DNA from 2 places in the Lachnoclostridium sp. Marseille-P6806 genome. Region 2 is predicted to be linked to the other one. Evidence: a T-box and tRNA genes for the amino acid it is inferred to sense, from the RefSeq annotation. Region 2 holds a T-box; the other holds one or more tRNA genes.
The links. A T-box is a leader RNA that pairs with one kind of tRNA and senses whether it is charged. The one in region 2 lies ahead of ACESON_RS07115 (valine--tRNA ligase), so its partner is inferred to be a tRNA-Val.
Positions count from the first base shown of each region.

Region 1: it encodes a tRNA-Val, which carries the amino acid that the T-box ahead of ACESON_RS07115 (valine--tRNA ligase) is inferred to sense. The anticodon was not compared.

Region 1 is NZ_CAXSLG010000008.1:157,285-167,211, reverse strand. Features, by position in the region: gene ACESON_RS11955 (hypothetical protein) at 1-311, opposite strand, end outside; gene ACESON_RS11950 (DUF4860 domain-containing protein) at 304-795, opposite strand; gene ACESON_RS11945 (hypothetical protein) at 799-1,137, opposite strand; gene ACESON_RS11940 (type II secretion system F family protein) at 1,146-2,207, opposite strand; gene ACESON_RS11935 (transglutaminase domain-containing protein) at 2,220-3,116, opposite strand; gene rlmB (23S rRNA (guanosine(2251)-2'-O)-methyltransferase RlmB) at 3,183-3,926, opposite strand; gene ACESON_RS11925 (ribonuclease III domain-containing protein) at 3,923-4,363, opposite strand; gene cysS (cysteine--tRNA ligase) at 4,348-5,757, opposite strand; gene ispF (2-C-methyl-D-erythritol 2,4-cyclodiphosphate synthase) at 5,923-6,459, opposite strand; gene ACESON_RS11910 (diacylglycerol kinase family protein) at 6,490-7,416, opposite strand; gene ACESON_RS11905 (phosphatase PAP2 family protein) at 7,558-8,214, opposite strand; tRNA gene ACESON_RS11900 (tRNA-Met) at 8,530-8,603, opposite strand; tRNA gene ACESON_RS11895 (tRNA-Val) at 8,620-8,692, opposite strand; gene ACESON_RS11890 (hypothetical protein) at 9,164-9,927, opposite strand, start outside.
Region 2 is NZ_CAXSLG010000004.1:200,253-210,179, forward strand. Features, by position in the region: gene ACESON_RS07100 (DUF5717 family protein) at 1-2,691, shown strand, start outside; gene ACESON_RS07105 (DUF5716 family protein) at 2,707-3,930, shown strand; gene ACESON_RS07110 (hypothetical protein) at 3,927-4,739, shown strand; T-box leader at 4,874-5,090, shown strand; gene ACESON_RS07115 (valine--tRNA ligase) at 5,245-7,938, shown strand; gene ACESON_RS07120 (folylpolyglutamate synthase/dihydrofolate synthase family protein) at 7,965-9,212, shown strand; gene ACESON_RS07125 (hypothetical protein) at 9,226-9,378, shown strand; gene ACESON_RS07130 (tetratricopeptide repeat protein) at 9,375-9,927, shown strand, end outside.

The sequences.
Region 1 (9,927 bases), on a different contig from region 2:
TGCTCCCCCTTCTGATCCAGGTACACCGTACAGACAGAGCTTTGGGAATCCTCATCCTTTTCTGTTTCTTCCGACTTTGAAGAAATAGCTCCTGTCTTTTCCTCCAGAAGCTCTTTTCCCCCGACTTTCCATGTTTCCGCCATGCTTTCTGCTATCATCACAGCCTGGTTTGTGTCCTGAGCCAAGTGACTCATACGATCTGCTTTCACAAAAGCCATGACACAGATGCCAGAGCAGAGCAGGAAAAAGAAGACTGCCATAATCATCTCCAGCATAAACATTCCTGAGCCGGAACTATTCTTTTTATTCATAAGCGAAACCTCCGCTTCTGACAGAGAGAACCATCCGTCCGCCTCCTTCTCCCAGAGTTTCCGCCTCTATCAGGGATCCTTCTTTCGAGAGGCGAAGTCCGCTGCACTCCATAATTTCCAGTCCATCATCCAGCCCCAGCTCTGTTCCTTCTCTGGTAAACAGTTCACGGATACTGCCGTCCCGATAGTAAATCCAGGTATAATAATCCACCTGGCCTGCGCTCTGAATCAATTCCAGAACCGGAGTTCCGTCTACATCAATCACATCGACTGCTCCTTCTCGGTCTCCCTGACGCACCTTATTGGCAATATAGTGCAGAGCTACGCTTCCCGTATCCTTATTCTCTGACCGGCTGCTGATATTTTCATAAACTCTGCTTCCAAAAAGAACGGTAAACAAAGCGCAAAGCAAAAACACAAGAAACAGCAGCATAGTAAACAGCAGATTCACACTTGCTCCTGCAGTTTTCTTTTTCTGGTTCATCTGCTACTCCCCCTGTTCTTCCAGCTCAGACACCGGAAACACTGTAATATCCGGCATTATATTAGACGCAAAGCCTTCATAAAACACATGATAACGCTCACGGTCAATAGCTATCCCATAATTTTCCTCCAGATATTCTACACTTGGCGGATATCTCCCCTCTATGGCATAGCACTGAACCGAGGCTCTGCGCACTGCCTGAACCAGATTCCGGGCCCCCTCTTCCTCTGTTCTGCGGGATAACTGTGATACTCCTGCTGTCATAAGGGCTGCCGCTGCCAGTACCACGGCCACAGAGCCTGTCAGGCTGAACCACATTTTAAAATCACATTTTTTTCTCATGGCATCTCCTAACCGATGGCTGACAAAACTCCCGCCAGCGGAAGCATAACAGACAACAGTACCAGTCCTACTGCCACTGCCAGTACCGCTACCATCGTCGGTTCAAATCTGGCAACCATGGTATCAATCGCTGTCTCCGCCTCTTTTTCATAATCATCGGACAGCTTCTCCATCACCTGATCCAGACTTCCGCTTCTTGCACCTACCCGTATCATCTGAATATGAAATCCGCTGAAAAGACCTGTTTTCTTCATTGCCTCATAATATCCTGCTCCGCATTCCAAATCCTCCGCGCATTCCTTCAGTTTTTCTTCCACCAGACTGTTCTCAACCAGTTCTCCCGCCAACTCCATTCCTTTTTCCAGCTCCATACCGCTGCGGAGAGTCAGAGCCAGAACGGATGTAAACCGGCGTCCCGCCACGGCCAAAGCCAGTCTGCTCCTTCGTTTCATACTCTCTGTCAGTTTTTCTGCCAGACGGAATGTTTTTCCAAATCTGGAAGCCGTCCATACTGCCAGAGCAGCCGCCGCTGCTATCCCGGAAAGAATCAGTGCCCCACCGCTGAAAATTCCTCCAAAACGAATGGCTGTCTGGGATAAAGGTGACATCTGTGCCCCCAGCTGCTCATACACTCCTTCAAATACCGGCATTACCTTGGTAAACAGCACAAACAGGACTGTAAGCAGCATAAAAACCATTATCACAGGATAGGTAAGTGCATTCTGAATACTCCGCATAAGCTGAAATTCCTTTTCATAATACACAGACAAATCCTTCATCATCTGATCCAGGGTCCCTGTCTGATGTCCCAGCTTTGCCATTTTCACTACATAGGAAGGAAACTCTCCTGTCCGTTCCAAAGCCGAAAACAGGGGTTCTCCCAGCTCCACATCCTCAGCAAGCCCCTGAAGCAGCTTCTTTTCCTCCTGGGTACGGGCATCCTCTGCCATAACAGAAAGCCCCTCATCCAGAGGAACTGCTGATGATAAAAGCAGAGAAACCTGCAGGCAAAATGCCGACAGGTTCCCTGCTGAATAAATTCCGCTCTTTTTCTTTTTCTTCTCTTCCATCCCCAGTCACCTCTAATAGGAATATTTACTTCGGTAATTAGCTCCATCTCCGATATATTGCTTCACTGCGTCCGTATTTCCACCAGAAGAGGCAAAAGTGGGATCCATCAGTTTCCAGCTGACTCCGTCAAAATAAATGAAATTGTCCACCCAGCCCATTTCCTTAATATAAACATCCACCCATGCATGATATACGTCCCCTGTATATCCTACAACAAGCTTCGTCGGAATATCCTGAGAACGGAGCATGGCTGTCATAACTGCTGCATAGTCAAAACAAATTCCTGTTTTTGATGCCAGCACCTGATCCACATTGGGAAGATAGCCAGACTGGACAGACTGAGCCTTTGCATAGTCATAATTCATATTCCCAACAACATATTCATAAACGGCCTTTACCTTCCCAATCTCATCAACTGCGCCTGATGTTACCTGCTGTGCCAGAGAAACGGCCGCACTGTTTTCTGTAAAATTTACATACTGATTTGGATACAGAAACGGCGAAAATTCATCCTTCAAAGATACATTGACATTCTGGCTCATAACCTGAGAATACTGATTCCCTGATACCTGTTCAAAAACCTTCACGGAATAGCTGCCGTTTCCCTCAGAAAAAGGAAAAACCTCATAGGCATTTCTTGCATTCAGATCATAAGTATAAATCACTGCTCCATTGGAAATCTGAACCTTGATTTTCGGAACTCCGCCGGTATAGCGGATCATACAGTAGCCTTCCCCTGCATTAGAAGCATCCAGAACAGCAATCCCGTTGCCATAGACTGCCGTTCCTGCTGCCTGGGGTGTCCGAACCTGCGCCCATGCCTGTGACTGCGGTCCCTGACAAAGGCACAGAACTGCGCCTGCTGCTGCGGCCAGAAAAAAAACTCTATGCTTTTTCATACTTATCATACTCCTTTTACTGCCTCACTGCCCGGCTTCCAAAAACTCTATCCTGTTGTACTGCTTACTGCACCTCTATCCCATGATTCTCTGCCGGACAATCTCATAAGCAAGAACACCGGCAGCAACAGAGGCATTCAGGGAATCAATATCTCCCTTCATAGGAATCGATGCCGTCATATCACATTTTTCCCGTACCAGTCTGCTGACTCCACTTCCCTCATTTCCAATAACAAGACCGATAGGCCCTTTCAGATTCATGCGGTACATCATTTCTCCGCCCATGTCTGCGCAGACAAACCACATTCCCTGCTTTTTCAATTCCTCGATGGTGCTTCCCAGGTTTGTCACCTTGGCCACAGGCGTATAATTTAACGCCCCTGCTGAGGTTCTGGCTACAGTAGCTGTCAGTCCGGACGCCCGATGCTTGGGAATAATCACGCCATGCGCCCCTGCCAGATTGGCAGTACGGATAATAGCTCCCAGATTGTGCGGATCCTCAATTCCATCCAGCAGGAAGAGGAAGGGCGGTTCTCCCTTTTCTCTGGCTGCCTCCAGCATATCTTCTACCTGGGCATACTCATAGGCTGCCGCATAGGCAATCACACCCTGATGCTTTCCTGTTTCCGACATCTGATCCAGACGTTCTCTCGGTACAAAAGAAATAATAGCATCGTGCTTTCTTGCCTCTCTGACAATGCTCTGAACCGGCCCGTCCTTGCATCCGTCCTGAACAAACAGCTTGTCAATGGTTTTTCCGGAGCGGAATGCTTCCATTACTGCATTGCGCCCCTCTATGGTCAGTTCTTCGTATCTCATGAAAATTCTCCAATCCTCTCTAATCCGTCATGTACCAGCTTTAAAAGCCGCTCATACTGCCCGGTCAGATACAGGTATCCAACCAAGGCCTCAAATCCTGTAGCCATTCTGTAATCCCGAATAGACGCATTCTTGGCAGATGAAGCGGAATGGGCATTGCGCCCCCGTTTATAGACAGCTGTTTCTTCCTCTGTCAGCTCCTCCTGAAGCGCCTGTATCATCCTGGCCTGCGCCTCCGCCTTCACCAGACTGGCGCTTTTTTTATGCATCTTATTCACCTGCATACTGCCCCGGTTCATCACTCTTGTACGAATGAGAACCTCGTACACTGCGTCTCCCATATAGGCCAGAGCCAGAGGAGAATAGCTGCACACATCTATAGGCTCCAACTGGAGCGCTTCCTTCATCAGAGATGGAATCTTTATGCTCTCTTCCATTTCACACCCTCTCTGGTATCCTCCAGAATAATGCCCATATCCAGAAGCTTCTGACGAATCTCGTCGGCAAGAGCAAAATTTCTTTCCTTTCTGGCCTGCTGTCTGGCAGCAATCATCTCTTCAATCTCCGCTTCCAAAGCATCAGCCTTCCGCTCTGTGATAATTCCCAGAACATCGCAGAGCCTTGCAATGGTGTCTTTCAGATAATCCACATATGCTTTGCTGCTGGTTTCACAGGCTGTGCTGTTGCTTAACTTAACCAGCTCAAATACTGCAGAAACTGCATCTGCTGTATTGAAGTCATCATCCATGGCAGCCTCATACTTAGCAATCAGCTCTTTTGCAGCTGCCACATCTGCCTGTTCTTTCTCTGTCAGCACATCTCCGGAAGCCTTTCCATCCAGATCTCTGAGACGATCCATTGCTGTCAAAATCCGCTCCAAACTGTTTTTCGATGCTTCCATCAAATCTGCACTGAAATTCAGAGGGCTGCGGTAATGGGCGCTCAGCATAAAGAACCGAAGCACCTGGAGATCGTATTTTTCACCAATTTCACGGACTGTAAAGAAATTTCCAAGAGATTTGGACATCTTTTTATTGTCAATATTCAGGAAGCCATTGTGCATCCAGTAGGTGGCAAACGGCTTTTCATTGGCTGCCTCAGACTGTGCAATCTCATTTTCATGATGGGGGAAAATCAGATCCTCACCGCCTGCATGGATATCAATCTGATCTCCCAGATATTTTTTAGACATCACAGAGCATTCAATATGCCAGCCCGGCCGTCCCTGGCACCAGGGAGACTCCCAGTAAGGCTCACCCTCTTTTTTCGGCTTCCAAAGCACGAAATCAGACGGATCCTCTTTATCATCCTCACCAGTTACCTTCAGTTCACGGAATCCTGACTGAAGCTCATCCAGATTCTTATGAGACAGCTTGCCATAATCTGCAAAAGAGGATGTACGGAAATATACAGTACCGTCCTTTGCCACATAAGCATGGCCCTTGTCAATCAGTGTCTGGATCATCTCCAGCATACCGCAGATTTCCTGGGTTGCCTGAGGATGAACCGTGGCCGGCTTAACGTTCATATCAGCCATATCCTTTTTGCACTCTGCAATATACCGGCTGGAAATAGTATCTGCATCCACGCCCTCTTCAATGGCCTTCTTGATAATCTTATCATCCACATCGGTAAAATTGGATACAAAGTTCACCTCATATCCCTTATATTCAAAATACCGCCGTACTGTATCAAACACAATCATGGGACGGGCATTTCCAATGTGGATGAAATTATAAACCGTTGGTCCACACACATACATCTTTACCTGTCCCGGTGTCAGCGGAACAAACTCTTCTTTTCTTCTGGATAAGGTATTAAATATTTTCATAATACTGATTGCTTTCACGAAAAATAGGTACACATCTGGTACATATCCTCGTTTTTCCTTTCCTAAAATTTTTCTCCCTTGCTTTTTATGGCTTTCGCCAATGCTCCAGCGCTGCCATCAGCCTTCTTTCCCCTGATGAAACCAGCCTGCTACCACAATTAATGGCTACGCTTCCTGACAGCAGCCTGAGCAGCCGCCTCCTAAAGTCCGGCTGTCATTGACAAAATCCCGCATATGGGACAGAAGCGCCACAGCCTGGGCAGCAATGCCTTCTCCTGATCCGGTAAATCCAAGCCCCTCTTCAGTAGTTGCCTTTACGCTGACCTGATTCGTCTCCAGGTGAAGCGCATGAGCGATGTTTTCTGCCATCTGCGGGCGGAAGGCCGCCAGCTTCGGTCTCTGAGCAATAATGGTAGAATCAATATTCTCCACTGCATACCCGGATTCCTCCAACAATTCCCCTACCTTTTCCAGCAGCTTCATGCTGGATATTCCCTTATATGCCGGATCTGTATCCGGAAAATGCTGTCCAATATCTCCCAGCGCCGCTGCTCCCAGCAGCGCATCCATAATGGCATGAACCAGAACATCCGCGTCAGAATGGCCTGCCAGCCCCTTTTCATAGGGAATGTCTACGCCTCCCAGAATCAGCTTCCGCCCTTCTGTCAGCTTATGGACATCATATCCCTGTCCGATTCTCATAATGATATTCTCCTTTTTTAATTTCTTTCCTCAGACAATAAACCGCAGCTTTCTGGAAACACACCGCAGGTGAATATCTGTCTGGCAGCAACAGCTCTCTCCGTCTGCATGAACCGGAAGCGGTCTGTTTACATGGATCTGCGCCTCCTTGCACCGGAAAAACCTTACGCCTCTGTGACGGCCGATTTTTCGGAACCAGGCATCTGTCAGAACCGGAAGAAGCCGAAGTCTGGACGTACCATGAACAACACAGATCTCCAGCTCTCCATTTGAGGAATCTGCCCTGGGAGCAAACTGAAATCCGCCCCCTTCATAGGGGTGAATGTGGGATGATATAAAATAAATATGATTAAATTCCACCCGCCTCACTCCGTCCAGCAAAAGATAGCCAGATGCAGGCTTTGTCACAAGCAGCTGCTTTAACCCCATAAGGATATAAAACATCCGTCCAAAGCTTCCAACAATCCGCCTAGTTTTTCTGCCCATAGTCAAAATGTTGTGGCAGACTGCCCCGTCCAGCCCAATTCCGCTGCTGACTGCAAAACGGCGATGGACTGGTTCTTCCAGCTCATAAGACAGAATGCCATAATCCAGCTCTACAAACTGTCTGGGATTCATAATCCGCTTCAGACATCTGTAGGGACTTCTCGGCAGCTTCAGCCCTCTGGATAAATCATTGCCCATTCCCATAGGAATGTAGCCGACTGTAATCCTGCTGCTGAAAGAAAGCCCGTTGATCACCTCATTCACCGTTCCATCCCCGCCTACAATCACAATTGTCCGCGGCTCTCTGCAGTTTCTGGAAAGCTCCTCTGCAAAACGGCAGGCATCTCCTCTGGCTTCTGTCATCAACACCTGATATTCTGTTCCGGACCGCAAAAGCCTGCGTTCCAGTCTTCTCCATATTTTTTCGCCCTGTCCGCAATGTGCGTCCGGATTCACGATAAAATAGTACATGGAAAACCTCCCACTGTATACTATAATAGAGTATAACATAAAATCCGGAAAACAACTAAGAAAATTTATATAAACTCTTTTTTGAAAGAAAAAAGCCGCAGAACCATTTTCTGTCCTACAGCCTTTCCTGTTTTTAAATATTCAGCTTATTACTTTCTGTCCCGCGGTTTTTCTTGCAGCCGCATAATCTGTCTCGTACACCAGAGGATACATCAGATATGCCAGAATCAGCGCGCCTACCACATCCAGTACGGAATGCTGCTTTAAAACCACAGTAGACATACAAATCAGAACCATAGTCACAAAGGACCCCCGCCTCAGCCATACTTTATCCCGCAAAGCTGCACTGTTCATCACAGAACAGTGAACGGCCACAGAATTGTATACATGGATACTGGGAAATACATTGGTAGAGGTATCTGCCACATGAAGCATGGAAACCAGCCAGCTGCAGAAATTCTTCTGGGGATCTACCTCTATCCGAAGATCTGTTCCATTTGGAAAAAAGGTACAGATAATCAGACTGATGGTCATTCCCACAAACAAAAAACCGCACAGTCTGTAATAATCCTGCCTGTTTGTAAAAAAGAAATACGCAATTGCCCCTGCCACATAAACAAACCAGAACAGATAGGGAATAATAAAATATTCGTTAAATGGAATATAATCATCCAAAGCTGTATGCATCACCGCATAATCTCCCGTCACAGTCTGCTCCAGATAAAGAAACCACGGCAGGTACAGAAAGGCGTATGACAGCACCCATACATGCCCATACTTTTTTAACAATGTTTTCACTTGACTCTCCTTTCTGCCTAATCAACTTGTTTTTTCGGATTATAGCACACCCGAGAACAGAGTACAATAAAATTTTTCTATCTAATCTATGTAATTTTTCTTAAAAATAAACATCCACCATATGGCAATTTCTGCAAACGAAATACTTTTTTATATAAGAAAGCTACGTACCTGCGAGCTTCTCCGCCTACGGCGGGTCGTCTCATCAGCCAAATTCTCTTCCAACCCATGGTGATCCTCGCGGAGCGTTTTTATGTCATAGGACAAACTTTCCTATGACACAAAAAATCCCTTGAACAACTCAAGGGATTCAAGTAGCGGAAGGGAGATTCGAACTCTCGACACTACGGGTATGAACCGTATGCTCTAGCCAACTGAGCTATTCCGCCATATTCAGTTAAGGTATGGGGCCTATAGGGCTCGAACCTATGACCCTCTGCTTGTAAGGCAGATGCTCTCCCAGCTGAGCTAAGACCCCATATCCAGTGTCTTAAGTGATGTCTCACTCAAGGCTGCCTAGACAGTATAACCTTTATTGTGCCGATTGTCAAGCAATTTATTTTTTTATTCCGAACTTTTATTTTTTATTCTGAACTTTTTATAAGCCTTTTTCTCTGGTTCTATCATAGAACACTCTTTCCTGTAATACAAAAAAATCCCCCGAATAACTCAAGGGATTATAAATAGCGGAAGGGAGATTCGAACTCTCATAGTCTCTCACAAATACTTAGAAAAGAAAGGATTTGCACGTCCTCACGTATCAAGGTACTCAAAAAGGTACTCAAACCTATTTTTCAATATTTAGTGAATTATGAGAAAAATCTGTCAAGAATTTGTGATTACAAACGAAAGCCTGTTCTTGACAGATTTTTGTATGGCTGAGAATAACCCATAATACCAAACGAGGTTGATAGACTCTTGTGTCCATCAACCTCTTGATAATACATTTTTATTCTGCTCTCTTGTAGGTTCTGATTTCTGTGTATAATTGTCCCGTGGGAATTCCCGTTTCTGTATCTATAACGGAGTATGTATTGTGATAAATAAAAGTATTTTCGTCAATAATTTCATAATATTCATCAGGGTCTCTATTTTCAACTGGAATATCAATTAAATTATCTTGTTTAGACCAATCTTCATAGGTTCGATTGAAGGAATTTACCCATTTATTCCCGTCTTTTGTAAAGATTCCTCCATTGGGTAAATCTTCAGCATCACGCAGCATAAAACTATTTTCAGTTACATCTGTTACACATAATTCCCACTTAGGGTCTGCCAAGAGCTGATATGGATATCGGTCATTCTCCAAAATTTGATTCAGTGAATCACTTGTTCCATCATACACTTGACCACTACATGCCAATGTCTGAGAGTTCTCGTCAAATATATCTGCTTTGTAATATAGATATAGACCTTCGTTAGGCATTATTGATGTATTTGCGTTGCTGTTTTTTTGTCCTAAATCAGATGTCTTTATAATATTATTTTCTATCCATGCACCATTTTCATTTACTTGATAGCCATCTGGAGTTGTTGTATTTACTAACATCCAACCATCCGCATCAAAATAATAGCACTCTGCTATTCCATCACTATTTCCATCAATCCAATTCCAACCATCCTTGGCATATGTTCCATTTCCGTTATCATACCACCAGCGATTTGCATTTTCATTTGCACCTGTTTTCCACGTTCCTGCAAATGCGGTTACGG
Region 2 (9,927 bases):
GACAGGGAAAGACAGGAGCTTCAGAAAAAGAAGCAGCAGTATCTGCGCCTTCGCCTTCAGTATGAAACAGAGAAACAGCAGGATCTGGTAAGTCAGATGCGCCTGATTCTGGAGGATATCCGAAGAATTCAGGGAGAGGATCTGGAAAATATTCTTCGCCTGGCAGAGCTGTGTATTCTGGAAGGACAGACAGAGAGGGCGGCAGAAATGCTGGAAAGCTGGAAGGATGATCCGGGGCTGCGGGGCAGAGACAACCGGGAGACGCTCTCTTTTTATCAGTATCTGCTGTATCTGGTTCAGAAACGGGAGGAACAGAGAACCTCACTTCTGGAGCGGGTAAGGCAGTGTCTGGAAGAGCAGCCGGATCATGCGGAGCTTTATCTTTTAAGGCTGAGGCTGGAGTCGGAGGAAGGAGCAGGACCTGCAGCGTGTCTGGAGGAAATGCGGACGATGTTCCAGCATGGCTGCCACAGTCCTTTCCTTTATGCAGAGAGTTTTCGGATTTACCGGGACAATCCGGTTCTTCTTGGAAGAATGGGAGAATATGAGGTACAGGTAATGATGTTTGCAGCCAGACAGGATCTGGTAAGCCGGGAACTGGCCGTTTTCATTGCAGAGCCGGCTGCAGCATCAAAGTATTACAGACGCCTCTACTGCCGTCTTTTAAAGCTGCTTTACAAAAAATATGAAGAGAAAGAGCTTTTGGGAGCAGTTTGCAGTATGCTGATCAAGGGAGACTGCAGAGGAGAGGAATATTTTCCCTGGTATCAAAAGGCGTTGGAACAGGGGGTCAGCCTGACCAGGCTATATGAGTATTTCCTGTTTTCCCTTCCCTATGATTATCCTTATCTGCTTCCCAGAGAGGTGCTATTATACTTCTCTTACGAGAAATCCATGGATGACGCCAGCAGAGCCATCCTTTACATGAATATTATCCGATATATGAATCCGGGTTCCTCTCTTTACCGTCAGTATGAGCGGGACATTGAGCAGTTTACTATGGAGCAGCTGTTGGATTCACGGCTGGATCAGAGGCTTTCGGTTCTCTATGAGCATATGCTTTACCGGGAGATGATTGATGAGAAGGTGGCGGAAATTCTGCCTGCTATTTTAAAATCCTATCGGATTCGGATATCCGTTCCAGGAATTCGCTATGTGATTGTCTGCTATGAAGAAATCGAAGGGGAGGACGCTTTCCCTGTTCGGGACGGAATTGCTTATGTGCCTCTTTTTGGCAGAAATCCGGTGATCCTGTTCCAGGACGAGTATGGCAACCGATATGCTAATATTTCCTGCCAGAAGATTCCGGCTATGAGACGAAAGGATGCGGAGGAGCTGGAGGAGCAGTGCTATGATATCGCTCCGTCCCATCCGATGCTTCGCCTGCAGGAGTGCAGCCGGCTGGCAGAGACGGGGATTTCCGGCCCGGAGGATATGATGACGCTGAAGCGTGCACTGTCTGATCTGCGGCTTCATCCTTTGTTCCGCAGAAAAATTCTGATTGAAATGATCGGATGGTACAGAAAACGTCTGGAGTCAGATGAGCCGGATACAGGAGATGACGTGGATTATCTGATGGATCTGGAGCTGGAACGCCTGGAACGGGAGGATCGGGCAGGAGTCTGTGAAACCCTGATTCAGCAGGGGTATATGCGGGAGGCCTTTGAGATTGTAAAAGCCTATGGCTATGAAGAACTGAAAAGCAGCAGGCTGATGAAGCTCTGCAGCAGAATGATTCTGCAGCAGCTTCCGGAAAGCGATCCTCTGCTTTTACAGATAGCTTTCCGCCTGTTTTCAGAGGGCCGGTATGACAGTGTGATTCTGGATTATCTGTGTGAGTATTTTAACGGATCTGCTATGCAGATGTTTAAGGTACTGAGTCAGGGAGAGAGAGAGCATATTGAAACCTATGATCTTCCGGAACGTCTTCTGGCGCAGATGATGTTTACCGGTGAAACGGATCGGATCGACTGGGTATTCTCCTGGTATATGTCAGGAAAGCATACCAGTGACAGTGTGATCAAGGCTTATTTTACCATGAAGTCTGCTGATTATTTTCTGCGGGATAAGGCCACAGGCGACAAGGTGTTTGCATGGCTGGAAAGCGCAGTCAGCAGTGTGGAGGATAAAAGCAGGATTCCCACGATCTATCTGTTAGCTCTGATCCGGTACTATTCGACCTTAAAGGAACTGGATGAACACAGGCAGGAGCTGTGTCGGGCCATGCTGGACATCCTTCTGGAGGAAAAGCGGGTATTCGCCTGTTTTCAGGATCTGGGACGGCTGATGCCTCTTCCGGAGCAGCTGAAAAATCAGGTGATTCTGGAGTTCAGGGGAGGACGGGAGTACCGTCCTGAGCTGGAGGTGCGAATCCTTCCTGAGGAGGAAGAGTTCCAGGCAGATGAGCTGATTAAGGTTTATCCGGGAATCTATGCACGGCAGAAGGTGCTGTTTGAAGGTGAAATTCTGGAATACCGGATATACCAAAGGGACGGTGAAAACCGGAAGATGGTGAAGGAGGGCAGCATAAGCTGTGCTGCAGAGTATTCCAGAGAGGAAGAAAGCCGTTTTGCGGCCTTAAATGAAATGAGTCTGTGCCTTTCTTTGAAGGAAGAAACGGCATTGCAGGAAAAAATGAAGAAGTACGTAACCGACAGCGCCCTGATGGAAGAGCTGTTCGGTCTGATATAAGAAAAAGGGGTTTTTATGGAGGAACTTGTTGTCGGCATTGATTTGTGTGACGGTTATACACAGATCAACTGCGCAGAAGAGGAAAAAACATGGTCATTTCCTACGGTAATCTGCAGGCATAAAACTGAGGATGCCTGGTTTGTGGGAGAGGAGGCCTATGCCCATACCTTAAAAGGGGATGGGATTATTGTGGACAAGCTGGTAAAGCTGGTCTGTAAGGACGGGACAGCTACGCTGGGAAATGTGCGCTATGAGGCAAAAAAGCTGCTGGCACTGTTTCTGGAGCGGATTATGCGCCTTCCAGAAGAAGAATACGGAAAAAAACAGATCGGACAGCTGGTATTTACCGTGAAAAAAATGAATCAGAGGCTGTCAGAGGCTCTTTATGCATGTGGAGAGACGCTGGGAGTTTCAAGAGAACGGATTCACATTATCAGCCATTCGGAAAGCTATATTTATTATATCCTCAGCCAGAGAAAAGAAATCTGGAACGGAACTGTGGGAATGTTTGATCTCTCAGCAGAGGGGCTTCGCTATTATGAAATGAAGGTTCAGAGAGGTCTGAAAAATACTACGGTAATTGCTGAACAGGAACGGATGGATGAGAGCTTTAATCTGGATATTTTAAAAAATGATTCCGGCGCCAAGCTGGCAGACAGGATTCTCTGTTCCTGTGCATCCAGACTGATGCAGAACAAAAATTATTCCTCTGTCTTTCTTATGGGAAAAGGCTTTGAGGACAGAAGCTGGGCAGACGAGTTTATGAAGCTTTTATGTACCAAGCGGAGAGTGTATATGGAGCTGGCCGTGTTCTCCAAGGGAGCGGCTTGCCGCGCCCTTGATCTGACCCGGCAGAAAACAGCATTTCCCTATACGATGATCTGTGACGGCCGGTTAAAATCTACCGTTTCCATGAATGTGATTTACAGAGGTCAGGAGACTTCTGTGGTTCTGGCTGCCGCAGGAGATAACTGGTACGAGCAGGAGGCTGTGGTGGATGTGATTCCGGAGCATCAGGATACGGTGGATCTGGTGGTTACACCCTTAGATGCCAAGCGGCGCAGAGAGGTTTCTATTCGCCTGGAGGGATTTCCAAAACGGCCGGAGCGGACGACAAAGGTTCGTGTGAAAATTTCATTCCTTGACGAGAGGACGATGGATGTGAGAATTCTGGATCAGGGATTTGGAGAAATTTATCCCTCCTCTGATATCCAGATTAGACAAGAGGTTATGTTATGAGTTTATTGCTTTGCAGGCAGGAAAATGTAAAACGTCCCTATTATGTGGAAGCACTTGGGATTCGAATTTATTCCTCGCAGGAGCTTTCTTATGTGATATACCATTATCCCCTTCTGGTGATGGAGGACTTTGTGGGAGAAGGTCTTCTGGAATTTATGAGAGAGGAGCTGAATCAGGGTTTTCTGGCTCTGAAGGTAGAACGGTGGCTGAAAAGCGGAGAAGATTCAGATGAGGCTTTGATTCTGATTCTCCAGGAATGTGATTATTATAGGCCCGGTGAAATCAGTCATTACCGGCAGCAGCTGACGGCTCTTAGGAAAAAGCATCCGGCAGAGTTTAAAAAGCTGCTGGCTGATGAGCTGTTTTCCATGCGTCAGTACGGCAGAGCCCTGAATCTTTACCGGGAGCTTCTGGAGTTTCCAAGGGACGAATATGTAGATGACTTGTTTCTGGGACGGATCTGGAATAACCTGGGTTCCTGCTACGCCCGGATGTTTCAGACAAAAAGGGCCTTTGAGGCGTATAGCTATGCCTATTCCCGTGCCCCTGAGGAGCAGATTTTAAAGCAGATGTACTGGCTGACAAAGCTGGAGCGGGGACTGAAGCTGGGAGAGAGACTTCGTGCTCTGATTACAGAGGAAAAGCTCAGCCAGTGGGATCAGTCTATGGATGAGGCCAGAGAACAGGCAGTACAGTCGGAGGCGGTAAAACAGATGGAGGAAATTTTCGGGCAGGATGAGGAAGTGCGTCGGGAAAAAGAATCAGAGCTTCTTCATAATTGGAAGCAGGAATACAGGGGAATGATTTAAGGGCGGACGCCCGACGCTTCTTGTCTGCTGTAAGCGGGCAAGAAGATACATGGCTGAACTGTTGCCCCGACTGCCCAGGAAGCCGGAGATTTTGCTTGACAAAACGAAGTGAAAAATTTATGATAGAGTCTATATGAAAGGCTGAGAAGAAGAGGAGTACGGCGGATGCTGCTGACAGAGAGAACCGTTCACTGGCTGAAAGGCGGTTTGAGAGGGCACGCGCGGAAGGTAGCTTTGGAGCCGGGAGTCTGAGAAGCAGAAGGCAGGTAGGATTCTCCGTAGAAACCGCGTTAAGGTGATTTAAGTGATAAATAAAGGTGGTACCGCGGAAAATGAAGCTCCGCCCTTTATGCAGAATTCTGCATAGAGGGCTTTTTTGATTTCATAGGAAATTTACAGGAAATGCAGAAAAGCCCTTTTTACAGTCTTGAGAGGAGAACTGTTTTCCTCTGAGATGAAAATCGCTCAGGATTTTGAAGTAAACACAGAAAGAAAGGAAAAGACCATGAAGGAACTGGAAAAAACCTACAATCCCTCGGCGATCGAGGAAAAGCTTTATCAGAAATGGCTGGACAACAAATATTTTCATGCAGATGCAGAGCGGGGAAAACGTGAAGGAAAGAAACCCTTTACGATTGTTATGCCTCCGCCCAATATTACCGGACAGCTTCATATGGGTCACGCTCTGGACAATACCATGCAGGATATTCTGACCCGGTATAAGAGAATGCAGGGCTATGAGGCGCTGTGGCAGCCTGGTACCGACCACGCAGCCATTGCAACTGAGGTAAAGGTCATTGACAAATTAAAAAATGAAGGCATTGACAAGCAGGATCTGGGACGGGAAGGCTTCCTGGAAAAATGCTGGGACTGGAGAAAAGAGTACGGTACCCGGATTATTAATCAGCTGCACAAGCTGGGCTCCTCTGCGGATTGGGACAGAGAGAGATTTACGATGGATGAGGGCTGTTCCGACGCTGTTTTAGAGGTATTCTGCAAGCTGTATGAGAAGGGATACATTTATAAGGGTTCCCGGATTATTAACTGGTGTCCCGTGTGCCAGACTTCTATTTCTGATGCAGAGGTTGAGCATCAGGAGCAGGACGGCTTTTTCTGGCATATTAATTATCCCATTGCAGGAGAGGAGGGACGTTTTGTAGAGATTGCTACCACCCGTCCAGAGACTCTGCTGGGAGACACGGCTGTTGCTGTAAATCCGGAGGATGAGCGTTACCAGGATCTGGTTGGAAAAATGTTAAAGCTGCCGCTGACAGATCGTCAGATTCCGGTTGTTGCAGATGCTTATGTAGATAAGGAGTTTGGAACCGGATGTGTAAAGATTACTCCGGCGCATGACCCCAATGACTTTGAGGTGGGACGCCGCCACAATCTTCCGGAGATCTGCATTATGAATGATGATGCAACTATTCGCTGTCCGGGCAGTAAGTATGACGGAATGGATCGGTATGAGGCCAGAAAAGCCATGGTGGAGGATTTAAAGGAGCAGGGCCTGTTAGTTAAGGTAGTTCCTCATTCTCACAACGTGGGAACTCATGATCGCTGTAAGACCACAGTTGAGCCTATGGTGAAGCAGCAGTGGTTTGTACGGATGGAGGAGATGGCAAAGCCGGCGATTGCGGCATTAAAGAGCGGTGAGCTGAAGTTTGTTCCGGAAAGCTTTGGGAAAACGTATCTTCACTGGCTGGAGGGAATCCGCGACTGGTGTATTTCCCGTCAGCTGTGGTGGGGACACCGGATTCCGGCTTATTACTGTCAGGAATGCGGCGAAATTGTAGTAGCCAAGTCCATGCCGGAAAAATGTCCGAAATGCGGCTGCACACATTTTAAACAGGATGAGGATACTCTGGATACCTGGTTCTCCTCTGCTTTGTGGCCTTTTTCTACTCTGGGATGGCCGGAAAAAACGCAGGAGCTGGAATACTTCTATCCCACAGATGTACTGGTAACCGGTTATGATATTATTTTCTTCTGGGTTATCCGTATGGTATTCTCTGGAATTGAGCAGACAGGAAAATGTCCGTTCCACACCGTTCTGATTCACGGACTGGTGCGTGACAGCCAGGGACGGAAGATGAGCAAATCTCTGGGCAACGGTATTGATCCTCTGGAGGTAATTGATAAATACGGCGCAGATGCTCTTCGTATGACACTGATTACGGGAAATGCACCTGGCAATGATATGCGGTTCTACTGGGAGAGAGTTGAGAACAGCCGGAACTTTGCAAATAAGGTATGGAATGCTTCCCGTTTCATTATGATGAATATGGAGAAGGCAGATCCGGAGAAAATGAAGGCCTATGATCTGGCATGGGGCGCAGACGGAAGCAAGGATGCAGCTCCCTTAACCATGGCTGACAAGTGGATTCTTTCCAAGGTGAATACTCTGGCTAAGGATGTAACAGAAAATCTGGACAAGTATGAGCTGGGAATTGCCCTTCAAAAGGTTTATGACTTTATCTGGGAGGAATTCTGCGACTGGTACATTGAGATGGTGAAGCCCCGCCTGTGGAATGATGAGGATGAGACTCATACAGCAGCCGTATGGACCTTAAAGACTGTGCTGATTCGTTCTCTGAAGCTTCTGCATCCCTATATGCCGTTTATTACAGAGGAGATTTTCTGTAACCTGCAGGAAGAGGAACCATCTATTATGATTTCTGCATGGCCGGAATATCAGGAAGCATGGAACTTTGCTTCTGAGGAAAATGCAGTAGAAACTATAAAGGAGGCAGTTCGTGCTATCCGAAACGTACGTACCTCTATGAATGTTCCGCCCAGCAAAAAGGCCAAGGTATATGTAGTTTCTGAGAATGATCAGCTGCTTGATATTTTTGAAAATAGCCGGGTGTTCTTTGCAACTCTGGGATACGCCAGCGAGGTAATTCTCCAGAAGGATAAAAATGGTATCGGAGAAGATGCAGTATCTGCAGTGATTCCGCAGGCAGCTATTTATATGCCTTTCGCAGAGCTGGTGGATGTAGCGAAAGAGCTGGAGCGTCTGACCAAGGAAAAAGAGCGTCTGGTGAAGGAGCTGGCCCGTGTAAATGGTATGCTGAACAATGAAAAATTTGTAAGCAAGGCTCCGGAGGCAAAGATCAATGAGGAAAAGGCAAAGCTTGAGAAGTACACACAGATGATGAGTCAGGTGGAAGAACGGCTGTCTCAGCTTCAGTCATAAACCGGGACAGGTTTGCATAAAATAAAATGATGGAAATACATGCGCGGGAATATCTTCTCGATATTCCCTTTTGGACAAAAAAGAAAAATACACTGGAACAGGTAAGGGCATTTCTGGAGGAGCTGGGAAATCCGGATGAGGAGCTGCAGATCATTCATGTAGCAGGAACGAACGGAAAAGGCTCTGTGTGCGCTGATTTGACATCTGTTTTAAGAGAGGCAGGGTACCATGTAGGTACCTTTGTCTCTCCTCACCTGGTGGACATAAGGGAGCGTTTTTTGCTGGACGGAATACCGGTGTCAGAGGAGGTTTTTGAACGAAGCTTTCAGAAGGTACTTTCTGCTGTTCAGATGATGACCAGCCGGGGATACTGTCATCCGACTTTTTTTGAATTTGTGTTTCTGATGGCTATGGTTATTTTTCAGGAACAGAAGCCGGATTACGTGATTCTGGAAACGGGACTGGGCGGACGACTGGATACTACGAATGTAATTCGCCGCCCCCTGGGCTGCGTCATTACCTCAATCAGTCTGGAGCATACCCAGTACCTGGGCGATTCCATTGAAAAAATTGCATCAGAGAAGGCAGGAATCATTAAAAAAGGAATTCCTGTGGTCTATGATGCCAATCAGCCGGAGGCTTCTGCGGTAATCTGTAAACGGGCAGAGGAGATGGCTTCTAAGGCTTATGGATTGGACAGGGAGGATTCCTACGGACAGGTGGATTTTGCCGCGCCCTACCAGGCTATGAATGCAGCTCTGGCAGTGAAGCTTCTTCAGGTTCTGGAAATCCCGGGGGTGGATGATCAGGTCATCCAGAGAGGCCTCTCCTCTGTCTGCTGGAAGGGCAGAATGCAGAAGATAGGACCGGGAATCTGGCTGGATGGAGCTCACAATCCAGGGGGGATTCAGGCGTTTATTGAGGCAGTAAGGAAGATTTCCGGAACAGACACCACGGGACAGGGCGGTCTGCAGCTTCTGTTTGCAGCAGTTTCGGACAAGGATTACGGACAGATGATTGAAATGCTGTGCAGAGGGCTTCCCATCGACCGGGTAACTGTGGTACACTTAAACAGTGACCGGGGGCTTGAACCAGCTATTCTTAAAGAATTATTTTATAAGAACGGCTGCAGTCAGGTAGAGACGTATGAGAACGTCCGTGAGGCGCTGGATGCGGCTTTGCGGCACAAAGGAGAGCAGGACAGGCTGTTTGCCGTTGGTTCCCTCTATTTGATTGGGGAGATTGAGGCAGCGCTTTCCTGCAGAAACTCATAAGGAGGAAGATGCGATGCTGGATTTTGAAGAAGAGATTACCCGTTTTAAGCCAAGCATGGAGGTCGGAGAGGTTGAGGAAGCCATTGTCCGGGAGGATCTGACGGATATGACGGATTTAATGGTGGAATTTTTGAAAAACGGCACGGAGCAGAGCGGAAAAGAATGAACAGAGAATGGAAAAACCGCCGGATAGCCAATGCCTACTACAACCAGGGGTTGGCTCTGGCACGGCAGAGAGATCTGACTGGCGCGGCAGCCGCCCTGAAAAAAAGCCTTAGATTTGATAAATTTCAGACCGATGCCCGCAATCTTCTGGGACTGATTTATCTGGAGATTGGAGAAGCCGGCTCAGCCCTGTGCCAGTGGGTTATCAGTCTGAATTTGCAGGAGCAGGATAATCTGGCAGAAGAATATCTGCAGCGGGTTCAGGGATCCGGAGGCTATCTGGAAACAGCAGATCAGGCGGCAAAAAAGTACAACCAGGCGTTAGTATATGCGCAGAATGAAAATGAGGATCTGGCAGTTCTGCTTCTGATGCGGATGCTGGATGATTTTCCCAATTATGTAAAGGCTCAGGAGCTTCTTGCTCTGTTATATATCCGCCATGAGGACTATATTAAGGCAGGGCGATGTCTGTATCAGGTTCTGAAGGTGGATTGCTACAATCCTACGGCTCAGAGATATATGGCAGTTGCCAAGCATAATACGGGTAAGG